Regions from separate parts of the Peribacillus sp. Aquil_B1 genome, predicted to be linked through region 2. Evidence: riboswitches for the same ligand, from Rfam matches in the RefSeq annotation. Region 2 holds a riboswitch; each other region holds the start of a gene.
What was found. A riboswitch is a leader RNA that binds a small molecule or an ion and turns the genes downstream of it on or off. The one in region 2 is predicted to bind lysine.
Positions count from the first base shown of each region.

Region 1: linked by a shared signal. The riboswitch ahead of dapA (4-hydroxy-tetrahydrodipicolinate synthase) and the one ahead of MPH60_RS03445 (aspartate kinase) in region 2 are both predicted to bind lysine.
Region 3: linked by a shared signal. The riboswitch ahead of MPH60_RS19020 (amino acid permease) and the one ahead of MPH60_RS03445 (aspartate kinase) in region 2 are both predicted to bind lysine.

Region 1 covers NZ_JAKXEE010000001.1:1,766,081-1,770,226, forward strand. Annotated here, with positions in the region: gene dapA (4-hydroxy-tetrahydrodipicolinate synthase) at 619-1,515, opposite strand; lysine riboswitch at 1,653-1,831, opposite strand; gene MPH60_RS08815 (DUF2690 domain-containing protein) at 2,371-2,787, opposite strand; gene MPH60_RS08820 (metallophosphoesterase) at 3,235-4,146, shown strand, end outside.
Region 2 covers NZ_JAKXEE010000001.1:693,401-697,546, reverse strand. Annotated here, with positions in the region: gene MPH60_RS03455 (succinate dehydrogenase cytochrome b558 subunit) at 1-222, opposite strand, end outside; gene MPH60_RS03450 (YslB family protein) at 608-1,081, shown strand; gene MPH60_RS03445 (aspartate kinase) at 1,144-2,376, opposite strand; lysine riboswitch at 2,467-2,643, opposite strand; gene uvrC (excinuclease ABC subunit UvrC) at 2,705-4,146, opposite strand, start outside.
Region 3 covers NZ_JAKXEE010000003.1:171,706-175,851, forward strand. Annotated here, with positions in the region: gene MPH60_RS19015 (LacI family DNA-binding transcriptional regulator) at 346-1,308, shown strand; lysine riboswitch at 1,548-1,732, shown strand; gene MPH60_RS19020 (amino acid permease) at 1,828-3,279, shown strand; gene MPH60_RS19025 (glycoside hydrolase family 13 protein) at 3,329-4,146, opposite strand, start outside.

The DNA.
Region 1 (4,146 bases), 1.1 Mb from region 2:
AAAGTCACGTTCGAAAAAGTACACTTGATTGAACGTGTTTTGTAGAACAAGAGAAAGAGAGAAGTAGAAGAAGGAATAAAAAATGAATTCCTTAAATTTGGAAACATACAAATCTGCAGCAAGGATAAAAATGAAGAGCAGCAACTTCAGGCCATGAAATAAAAGAGTTTGGCTAAAAAACTAGTCAAAAAAATAGCCTTTGCTAAAAGAGAACAAAGGCTATTTATTCATTATCAAGTTATATTAGTAAATATAAATCCAATTCTAAAGTTGAACTTTAAATGCGTTTCTTATTTCTTTCATGAAAATAACCTTCTCTAATTTTACATATTGAATGTGAATGGAAATTCACTTTATTCGTTTGTATTTGTTAAGTGATCCTAGGGAACGAGTCATATAAGATTATTCTTATCATTTCAAGAAAATGGAGATTCTGCTTTTGCCCTTAATCTTATAAAATCATTATATTGCTAAACTAGTTTAAGCACTGAGCCGTGCATCGATTAAAAAGCAGTGCACTCTTTATGAGTTGCACTGCTTTTTAAGATTGTATCCCGTTAATTATGGTCTTTAAATTAGAAAATCGGTATTAAAGTATAGCTGAATGAATCGTTAACTTTATTTATTTAACAAAACAGCTTCTTCGTTTCTAGGTTGTAGAGCCATTTGTAGTGCTATTTTTTCTTCATCGTTTAAAGGAACCAATGGTAAGCGGACACCTCCAACATTTAACCCTCGCATATTTAATGCTGATTTCACCGGTGTGGGGCTTGGTGCCGCAAATAATGCTTTCATAATTGGAAGAAGTTTACGATGCGTAGCGGCAGCACCATGGACATCGCCATGTTTAAAGCTATTGATCATTTCTTGCATTTCATTTCCAATTATGTGTGAAGAAACCGAAACAATGCCTGTTCCACCGATGGCTAGAACCGGTAATGTTAACCCATCATCGCCGCTGTACAATGTAAAATCACTAGTTGTTTTGCTAATGATTTGTGCCATGGCATCTAAGTCACCACTTGCTTCTTTTACTGCCACAATATTGTTGATTTTTGAGAGGCTAACAATCGTCTCTACTGACATGTTTACAACACTACGTCCTGGAATATTATAAAGCATTACCGGTAATGATGTTGATTGGGCAATAGCCTTGAAGTGCTGAAATAATCCTTCTTGAGACGGCTTGTTATAGTATGGGGTAACGAGCATGATTCCGTCGACTCCTGCTGCCTCTGCTTGCCTTGTTAAGCTGATAGAAGCTTTTGTGTTATTTGAGCCAGTTCCAGCTATGACTGGAACTCTTCCATCAACAACTTCAACCACAATTTTGAATAAATCTAGTTTCTCTTCTGTTGTTAATGTAGGAGACTCTCCAGTTGTACCAGCTATTACTAATCCATCAGAACCATTAGCAATTAAATAGTTTACTAAAGTTCTCGTAGCATTAAAATCAACCTCATCATTATGATTAAACGGGGTAACCATTGCGGTTAAAACTTGGCCAAAATTCATAACTACACACCCTTTTGTATAATATTTTTTAAAAAATTCAGAGGTGGTTAGGGCCATTCAGGAGTAAACGCAAAAAAGCAACAACGAGGGTTCGCTGCTGCAGTAGAAACAATATTTATCAAAAAAATCGTTTCAGCGCGTAAGATAGCCCTCCATATAGTTTCCTATATGACAGTCCTGTATTTATTCAATAGCAGAACCAGCTTCAAGAACATGAGATTCTTTCCGCTTCGGCAAATTCCCCTTTCCACAATAGTCATAGGATCTCATTCTCCTCAAAATGTGTACTAATGGTCTTTGCTCCTCTATCCTCACTTCAAAAAGTACGAAGTAAGAAAATATTTAATTGACTGTAATATAACAAGGAATCCTTTCTATTGCAAGGCAAATTAGAAATATTTTTTTAGAACTCATGGATAATCAATGGAATGGATACGGCATAGGGCTGGATTCATCTTTTTTAGTAACTCAAAATTAATAGTTTTATAAAACAAACTGTATGAAAAGATCCACCCTTTTATCGTCAGTTTTGACAATAGATATATCTTGAAGATGGTATCAAGGTGGGGAGGACAGCAAGATATGAAAATCTGTGACGTGGGAAGCAAGAAAACGATCGCTTCAATTGTAAGTAGGGCCCATTGATACAAAATTGGAACGAGATACGTATAAACAACATACGTATCTCGTTCCAAAGCCATGAGATGAAATGAAAAAAGCCATTAAGATTCGTGGGGTTGTTAAACAAAGAAAATTGATCACGCATTGAACTGCGCAATGGACTGTAAGCAAAATGAGGAAAGATGGCAAAAACGGTTGTACCGCCGTTAACAGAAAGTTTACATTAGTACCTCATTAATAACGACCAGTGTTCGCAGAAATAATGAGAGCCCCATTTGAAGAATAAATACCTGCTTTGGCCAAAGCATTATACGGATCTAAATTCCATAATTGTGCAGTATAACAGGACGTTTGACCTTTCATTATCCATCCGTTACCGCCGGAACTAGCGCAACTTGTAAATGCCCTCTTAGTCGTGCCATTAAAACTGTCAACCCAAACATTTGCATAATAATCGTAAGGAGCAGACGAATAAAACTTTAAGTAACCCCACGCCGTATGACAATACGCACTGCCTTTTAGCTGCACATATCCAATTTTCACACCGTTTTTATAGATATATTCTGTTTCATAGGTGATTGGGCTTTTAGAAGCACAGCCTGTCGAATAAGGGTTTGTATTATCGTAGGACAAAGCAAATGCTTTATTCATCGGTGCAATCGCAAAAAACAGTCCAAAGACAAGAGTTATTACCATCATAATATTTAATAATTTTTTTATAATAACCTCTCTCCTTTCCTTCTTCTAGACTTTACCATATGGAAATTGGTATTTCTATGCACTATGGAATCATTTACCACATGCGTAAATATTACCATTTTATAGGTGATTTACGTTGTTGAGGGATAGTATCCATTCCCATTAAAAAAAGGTAAATAAATACCAAAAACGAGACAATGGTGAATGGAACGAATACAGGCCATAGTCCTTTTTTTGCATTTATTAATAAATAAAATACATTGGACTTATATTTTATTAATAATGTAAAGTTACTATTTTAATTGGTAAACATCATAAAAATTTATAAACAAGGAGGATATTTGTTGATTTGTTTAAAAAATACATAATTGCCTAAACGATAAATAGGAGGTATTGATTTTGAAAGCGAAAAATAAATTTGCAGCAATGCTGACAGTTGTAACAGTAGGATTAACAACTTCTTTATCAAGTGTACAAGCATTCTCGGAATCTTCAAGTTCAGATAATAAACGTAAACCAGAGCTCGTTTTTCCAGTAATCAGTGATGTACATATTGATGATGGATCAACAGCTGATATGAACAAGTTCAGAACAGCCATGGATCAATTAAATAAAGCTGCGCCTAGACAGGATGCTTTTGTTGTGGTTGGGGATTTAACGGACTATGGATACGCTACTGAATATGATAAGTTCTTCTCCATTTATAATGAGAAGAAACAAGGCGATGTCCAATCCATGTTTACAATGGGGAACCATGATTATTGGAATGGACTTTCCGTTGAAAAGGCACAAGATCGTTTTCTCGAGAAAACTGGAATGGATTCTCTTTACTATCATAAAAAAGTAAATGGATATGATTTTATTACGTTAAGTCCGGAAAATGGTAATACGCATGGTTTATATTCTGTTAATCAAATTAACTGGCTAGGTGAAAAGTTAGCTGCAGCAGAAAAAGAGAATCCGGACCAACCAATCTTTGTTTTTCTTCATCAACACATTAAAGACACTGTGTATGGAAGTGACTTGTGGGGAACTCAGGAAAACAAAGAACTTTTATATGATACATTAAAGAAACATCCACAGGTTATTACATTTTCAGGCCATTCTCATTATCCACTTGAAGACCCGAGAACAATTCACCAAAAAGACTTTACGTCTGTTGGCACGTCTTCTGTAAGTTATTTGGAATTGGAGCCAGGTAAACTTCAAGGGTTTCATCCAGAAGGATATCGGGATATTAGTCAAGGGATGATTGTAGAAGTTTATAATAATGAAGTTGTCATTAAAAAACGTGACTTTCATAAAGACGAT
Region 2 (4,146 bases):
TCCGTATACAGCATGGAAAATGAGCGGTAGATAGATGACGACCCATTCTACCAAAATCTTCACGGGCGTATACTCAATTAAATGAACTGCCCCATTAAAAGTTTCTTCTCCTTTTGTTGCCATAAAGTTTACCGATAAATGAAAAATTAGGAATAGACCAATTGGAATTACTCCTAGAAGTGAATGAAGCCTGCGATTCCCAAACTCACGATTTTTTGCCACTAAGTGCCCCCCCTTAATTTGTGAAAAATCATGCAAAGATAAACTGGTGGCTACCTTTTATCTCCGCGTGAAAATACAGTATAGAGTCAAAAAAAAATCCTCTATACTTCCTTTACAATTATGTGACATGTCCATTTTACTCCTGACTTCTATGTGCGTCAAGAAAACGGATACAAGAAATCTCTTTTTCAGAATAGATTTTATTGGATTAAATTGGCTATTTTTTGTTTGTCAAGATGATATTTTGAATAAATTTCTCATTTACCTATTAATATCTCGGTATAATTTCTCATTTTTTTCCAATTGTTATTTAAATAAATAAAAAACAGTATAATTTGCAAAAGAAATACGTTTATAATAGATTTACAGAAAGAGGCGATAAATTATGAAAAAAAATATTGCTGCTGCGATAGAAGAAGAGATTCAAACTGAAGAAATTCAAACAACTGAAGAATTCCTGGTTCCAGCTTTCGGATACGAATTAATCAGAGAAGTTCTATTGAACGATATTCTCGGAAAAGACTCTAATCAAATCCTCTATTGGGCAGGTAAACAATTAGCAAGAAAATTCCCATTGAATGGCGATCAGGAAGTGATTGAATTTTTCCAAAGCGCCGGATGGGGCAATCTAGAAATCTTGAAATATACGAAACACGAGATGGAATTATCCCTGACAGGTGAAATAATCAGCCGCCGCTTGGATTTACACCCTGATTGTCACTTCCAACTTGAAGCCGGTTTCCTTGCCGAGCAGTTTACACTGCAAAAAAAATTCCTCAGCGAATCAACGGAAGAAATCAAACGCCGCGCAAAAAAAGTGATATTCACCATCCAATGGGATCCCAGAGATCCAATCTAATGAGCCCTGAAAACAGACTTACCCTTTTTACCGGAAGTCTGTTTTTTATTGGACTCAGACACTTACGCTAGCACATTTGCATGCTGACCTAGTTTAAATGCTTCATGAAGAGATTCAACCGCCTTCACCATTTCCTTTTCATTGACGACAGTGGAAACTTTAATTTCAGATGTGCTGACCATCTTCACCTGGATGCCTGTATTGGCCATCACTTCAAACATCTCGGCAGCCACTCCCGGATTGGATACCATTCCAGAACCGACGATGGATACTTTGGCCAATCCGCTCTCCGTTTCGACTCGGTCGAATCCCAATTGTTCTTTATTATTTTCCAGCACAATCAAGGCCGCTTCCGTATCTTCACTTTTTGTGGAAAAAGATAGATTCGTCGTATCCTCGGCAGTCATGCTTTGAATGATGATGTCCACATTAATCCGGTTTTTCGCAAGTGTCGTGAAGATTGTGGATAATGCACCAAGTGATTGGGGCAAACCATATATGGTGACCCTCGTAATACTGTCTTCAAAAGCAATCCCGCGTACAATTAAGTTTTCTTCCATAGTTGCTTCCTCCTCAATGATCGTTCCTGATTCTCTCTCCATGCTTGAACGGACTTCAAGCGGTATTTGATAATTTTTTGCATATTCGACAGCCCTTGGATGAAGGACGCCCGCCCCCAGATTGGCAAGTTCCAGCATTTCATCATAAGAAATGGATTGGAGTTTCCGTGCGCCTTTTATGTAGCGGGGGTCCGTTGTGAAAACGCCCGTTACATCCGTATAAATATCGCATCTATCCGCATTCAGCGCTGCAGCGATAGCAACCGCCGTCGTATCGGAACCGCCTCGCCCTAAGGTAGTAATTTCCCCATTTGCATCGGTCCCCTGGAAACCGGCCACGACCACTATTTTCTTCTTCTGAAGCTGAGCTTGGATCCTCGTGGCATCGATGTTTAAAATCCGGGCATTCCCATGAACGGATTCCGTTTGCATGCCAGCCTGCCAGCCAGTATATGAAATGGCTTCATGTCCTTCTTCAATCAATGCCATCGTTAACAGGGAAATCGTTACCTGTTCCCCCGTAGTCAATAGCATATCCATTTCCCTCTTGCTCGGGGTTCCGGAAATATCCCGCGCCATGGAAACCAATTGATCCGTGGTTTTCCCCATCGCTGAAACAACGACGACTACCTCATTTCCATTCTCCACTTCCTCGATTACCCGATTGGCAACATTTTTGATTTTTTCTACGCTTCCGACGGATGTTCCGCCAAATTTTTGAACGATTAATGCCATCCCCATGCACCCTCTCTACCTTTTTAGGCAATAAAAAAAGCAATGAGAAATATCTCATTGCTGTGATCACATATCTAAATACTGTAAACACAGTGAGATAGCTCTCCAGGGTATAAACCCTGACAATCCGCCATTTATTAAATGTCGGACCAGGAAAACAAGGTATGAGTCTTGTCTTCCTTCGGCGTCATCCCCTTTCAAAACCTTTCATGGAAGCTCATACTTCTCCAGGTTTTTACTCTTGAATTCCGCACCTCTATCAGCACTTTTAAGTTGTCTAGTTAAAAATTCTTTTTAATCATAGCATAGAGATTTATCGGTAGCAAGATTATTCTTGTAATTTTCTAACGATTCCCTCGGCTACCCCTTTTGGCATGCCAGCTTCCATGATTTCCTCGGCCGTCGCCTCTTTGATTTTCTTCAATGATCCAAAATGCCTTAATAATTGCTTCCTTCGCTTTTCCCCGACTCCTGGAATATCATCAAGCTGGGAGTGAACCGCATTTTTCCCGCGTAGCTGGCGATGAAACGTAATCGCGAACCGATGCACTTCATCCTGAATTCTTTGCAATAAGTAAAATTCCTGGCTCCGTGAATCAAGAGGTACGATTTCAAGCGGATTTCCGATCATCAATTGCGAGGTCCTATGCTTTTCATCCTTAATGAGGCCTGAAAGTGGAATATCAAGGCCCAATTCATTTTCCAGAATATCCCGAACTGCTTCGACATGTCCCTTTCCGCCATCAATGATGATCAAGTCCGGAAGCGGAAGCCCTTCTTTCAATACTCTTGAATACCTTCTTCTGACCACTTCACGCATCGATTCATAATCATCAGGCCCTTGGACCGTCTTGATCTTATATTTGCGGTACTCCCTTTTTTCCGGCTTTCCATCAATGAACACGACTAAAGCGGAAACTGGGTCACTTCCCTGGATGTTGGAGTTATCGAAAGCTTCAATTCGATGCGGAGTGTAGATACCCAGTTGCTTCCCGAGGTTTTCCACCGCATTGATCGTTCTTTCTTCATCCCTTTCTATCAAAGAGAATTTTTCCTGAAGCGCGATGGAGGCATTTTTATTCGCCAATTTAAGCATGTCTTTTTTCGCTCCCCGTTTCGGGTGAATCGTTTTGACACCAAGCAGCCCTTCGGCCATTTCGGCATCCACTGATTCAGGCAGCAAGATTTCCTTTGGTTTAAAGTGGTTCGTAATCTCGTAAAACTGACCGAGGAATGTAAGAAGTTCCTGTTCGGGTTCATCGTAGACAGGAAAAAGTGAAACATCCCTTTCTATTAATTTACCCTGCCGGACAAAAAATACCTGAACGCACATCCAGCCTTTATCATAGGCAAAACCAAATACATCCCTGTCGATGAAATCTGTCGTCATCATTTTCTGCTTTTCCATCGTAATATCGATGTGGGCAATTTTGTCACGGAACTCCTTGGCCCTCTCGAAATCGAGATCTTCTGATGCCTCCAGCATTTTTTCAGTCAGTTCTTTTTTTATTTCAGTATGCCCCCCGTTCAAGAACCGGTTGATATCATCCACCATTTTTTTATATTCCTGTTCCTCTACATTATAAACACACGGGGCTAGGCACTGGCCAAGGTGATAGTAGAGACAAACGCGATCCGGTAAAGTATTGCATTTTCTTAGGGGATAGATGCGGTCAAGCAATTTTTTCGTTTCGTTAGCTGCAAATGCATTCGGATAAGGACCGAAATATTTACCTTTGTCTTTTTTGACTTTTCGCGTAATGATTAGAC
Region 3 (4,146 bases), on a different contig from region 2:
TTTATGGTGAATATAAACCATGGGGACTATTTCGGGACGACGTAAAATTCACGAGTAAATGTGCGGATCTCACGAATTCAAGTGCATTGCCACTCATTTTTCCTGTTTCAGGGAAACTGCCAAGTACGCAAATCCCAATTCAATTCCACAAAGCACAAACAGGGTGATTAAGGTTTGGAACATCATGATCTCCTCCTCCTCTAAGACTTATACCAATCTTAAAGGATGAAACCAATACCAGAACAAGACCTTATTTGAAGAAATCTTCAGCATGCTCACTCTGAACTCTTGCCCTGAAATGGGTTTCATACTGTACAATATATAAAAAGAAAAAACGGTGATACCATGACAAATATTAAAGAAATAGCTCAATGTGCCGGTGTATCTGTCTCAACCGTATCTCGTGTATTGAATGATCATCCATATGTAAGCCCCGATAAAAGAAAGAGCGTCTTAGAAGCGATCGATCGTTTGAATTATACGAGAAACATTAACGCCATTCATCTTTCAAAAGGCAAGACCAATCTTATCGGCATCATCATCCCCTTCAACAATCATCCATATTACGGAGCAATCGTTAACGGAATCACTAAACAGGCAAATGCAATCGGCTGTCATATCGTCATCTTTCAAACAAATTATGACAGAGAGAAAGAAATCCAGGCTTTTAATATGCTGCAAATGAAGCAGCTCGATGGCATCATCGTTTGTTCAAGGATTTCGGAAATGAAAATCCTCTTGGATTATCAAAAATACGGACCGATTATTTTATGTGAAGATACAGCCCAGGCCGAATTCTCATCCATCAGTATTGATCATTATGCCGCTTTCTCCTGTGCCCTTGAGTACGTAATTGCTAAAGGATATAAGAAAATCGGATACAGCCTCGGCCGTAAAAAGAGCAGAAATAGTTCCCATCGTACAAAGGCCTTTAACGATATCATTAGAAAACATAAACTGATAAACAACAAGGAATGGCTGTTTGAAGGCAGTTATCACATCAAAGACGGTGAACAATTGTTTCAGGATTGGAATTCAATGATGGACAAACCTGAAGCTCTCATCATCACGAATGATGACACGGCGGCAGGCTTCATTCTTACCGCTAAGAAATCGGGTACAAGGGTACCGGATGATGTGGCCATTCTCGGCTTCAATAATGATAGCCTGAGTGAAATGCTTGACATCACAACCATTTCCTTGCCACTGGAGTGGATTGGTAAAATGGCAGTGGATCTATTTGAGAATCCTGAAGTGGTCAAACATGTAAAACTGGACTATGCCCTTATAAAAAGGAGTACCGTTTAGTTATCAGGATGCTTTATTTTGGTATACCATCACTCGAATCTTTCATTTACTAGGAAAAAATAACCACATAAAATAACCATTGCGATATCCCAGAAGTTATTTTATAATTTTAATATAGTAAAGTTTACTCAATTACTAGCAATCTATTTACGTTTGCATGCAATTCATGAGTACAATCGTCCGACGTCACTTACAAACTGGCGCAACGATATTAGAAAATTGAATACTTCCTCATTTACCGATGAGTTAGAGGCTGCAGCTTATAAAAGTAAAACGGACGAGATTCTGGAAAATTAAAGACTCCGTTTGAAAGGATAAGTTGCCGAAGTTAGGGTATATTCCATGTATATTCTTGCTGGCGGTGTTACCGAACAGGAACACCACTGTCACGTTTTTTCAAAAAGCGTGGGGAGCTATCTTCGGAAGGATAAACGGGTTTATTATAAACAGCCGTCGATCTTTTTCGACTGCTGTTTTTTATTTTTCGTTCCCTTCCAATAAAAAGGAGTGTAACATCAATTGTCAAATTCACAATCAGCATCAAGCCCTACTGAACTGAAAAGGAGCCTGAAAGCGCGTCATTTAATGATGATTTCATTAGGTGGAACGATTGGAACAGGTTTATTTTTAGCAAGTGGCGGTGCCATTCATTCAGCCGGACCCGGCGGTGCCTTGGTGGCATACGCGGTCATCGGCATCATGGTTTATTACTTAATGACAAGTCTTGCAGAAATGGCAGCGTTCATGCCGGTGGCAGGTTCGTTCCGTGTCTATGCATCCAAGTTCGTCGATCCGTCTTTCGGTTTTGCGATTGGTTGGAACTACTGGTATAACTGGGCAATCACCATTGCCGCCGAATTGGCTGCCGTTGTCTTAATTATGAAGTTCTGGTTCCCGGATAGCCCTTCGTTTATCTGGAGTGCCATTGCGTTAATCACTATGTTTCTTATCAATTACATGTCAGTTAAAGGTTTCGGGGAAACGGAATTCTGGTTTGCCATGATCAAGGTCGTGACAGTCGTCATATTCTTGATTACGGGTGTACTGATCATTCTCGGAATCATGGGTGGGAATGACCCAATTGGTTTTTCCAATTTCACAATGGGCGAAGGTCCCTTTAACGGAGGGTTCTTCACGATTCTTGGCGTATTCATGGCTGCCGGCTTTTCATTCCAAGGAACGGAATTGCTTGGAGTGACTGCTGGTGAAAGTGAAGATCCAGAAAAAAATATCCCTAAAGCGATCAGATCCGTTTTCTGGCGCATCCTCTTGTTCTATATCCTTGCAATTTTCGTTATTGGAATGATCATTCCGTTTACGGATTCACGTTTATTGAGTCAAGATGTTGCCGTAAGTCCATTCACGCTTGTATTTGAACGTGCCGGCCTTGCCTTTGCTGCATCCATCATGAACGCGATCATTTTATCATCCGTACTCTCTGCAGGTAACTCTGGCATGTACGCTTCAACCCGTATGCTATGGGACCTGGCACGTGACGGGAAAGCACCGAAATTCCTAGGAAAATTAGATAAAAGAGGCGTACCTGTGAATGCACTTATCGTGACTTCATTAGTTGGCTGCGTTGCATTCTTAGCTTCATTTTTCGGTGATGGCGTCGTTTATATCTGGTTATTGAATGCTTCAGGCATGGCTGGATTCGTCACCTGGGTAGGGATTGCGATTGCCCATTATCGGTTCCGCAAAGCCTACGCTGCACAAGGACTTGATATCAATGATTTACCATTCCGTGCAAAAGGCTTCCCATTCGGGCCTATATTCGCACTTGTCCTTTGTATGATCATTATCATCGGACAAGGCTATCAGGCTTTCAGCAGCGATGGGATTGACTGGAATTCAATGTTCGTTTCCTACATTGGCTTGATTCTATTTTTCGTCCTATGGTTCGGCTATAAAATTAAGCATAAAACGAAAATCATTCCCCTTGAGGAATGTGATCTTAAATCAAAATAATACGCAAAGGACCTGTTCTTCCCTAATCGGAGAAGAACAGGTCCTTTTTTCATTTCAAATGATAAACACGGCATTCATATGGTTGCAGGGGTTTGCTTGAGATTCCTTCTTCCTCCTGATCATAATTCCCGATCAGCCTTGTGGCAGAATATGCATGCAGCTCTTCAGGCAAAGTATAGGGAGCCTGCTCTTCTTTAAAGTTGCATAGCACCAACAGCTTTTCTTCTTCAAATGACCTCGTGTAGGCAAATATTCGTTCATCATCCGGCAACAGCAATTCAAAACGGCCATAAACGACGATATCATGTTCCTTGCGTAATTGGATAAGCTTTTTATAAAAATGAAAAATGGAATTGTGATCATTGTAGGCCTTTTCTGCATTAATCTCGGGAAAATTGGGATTAACCTTAATCCAAGGAGTCCCTTGCGTGAATCCTGCGTTCCGGGAGTCATTCCACTGAATCGGTGTTCTCGCATTATCCCGGCTGCGGGCGTGGATGGCTGACATCATCCGCTCTTTTGACCAGCCATGAGAATTGACGAGTTCGTCATATGAATTCAATGTTTCGATATCCCGGTATTCATCGATGCCCTCAAATGCAACATTGGTCATGCCAAGCTCTTCCCCTTGATATATATAAGGTGTACCCTGAAGCATATGAAGACAAGCAGCAAGCATCTTAGCGCTTTCAATACGATACTTTCCATCATGACCAAACCTTGAGACAACCCGGGGCTGATCATGATTGTTCCAGTATAAACTGTTCCAGCCATCCCCCTCCAAACCAGTCTGCCATTTGGAGAGAATTCGCTTTAAATCGGTTAGCTTCCATTTATCGTTGCTCCATTTCCCTTCTGGTCCGCTCC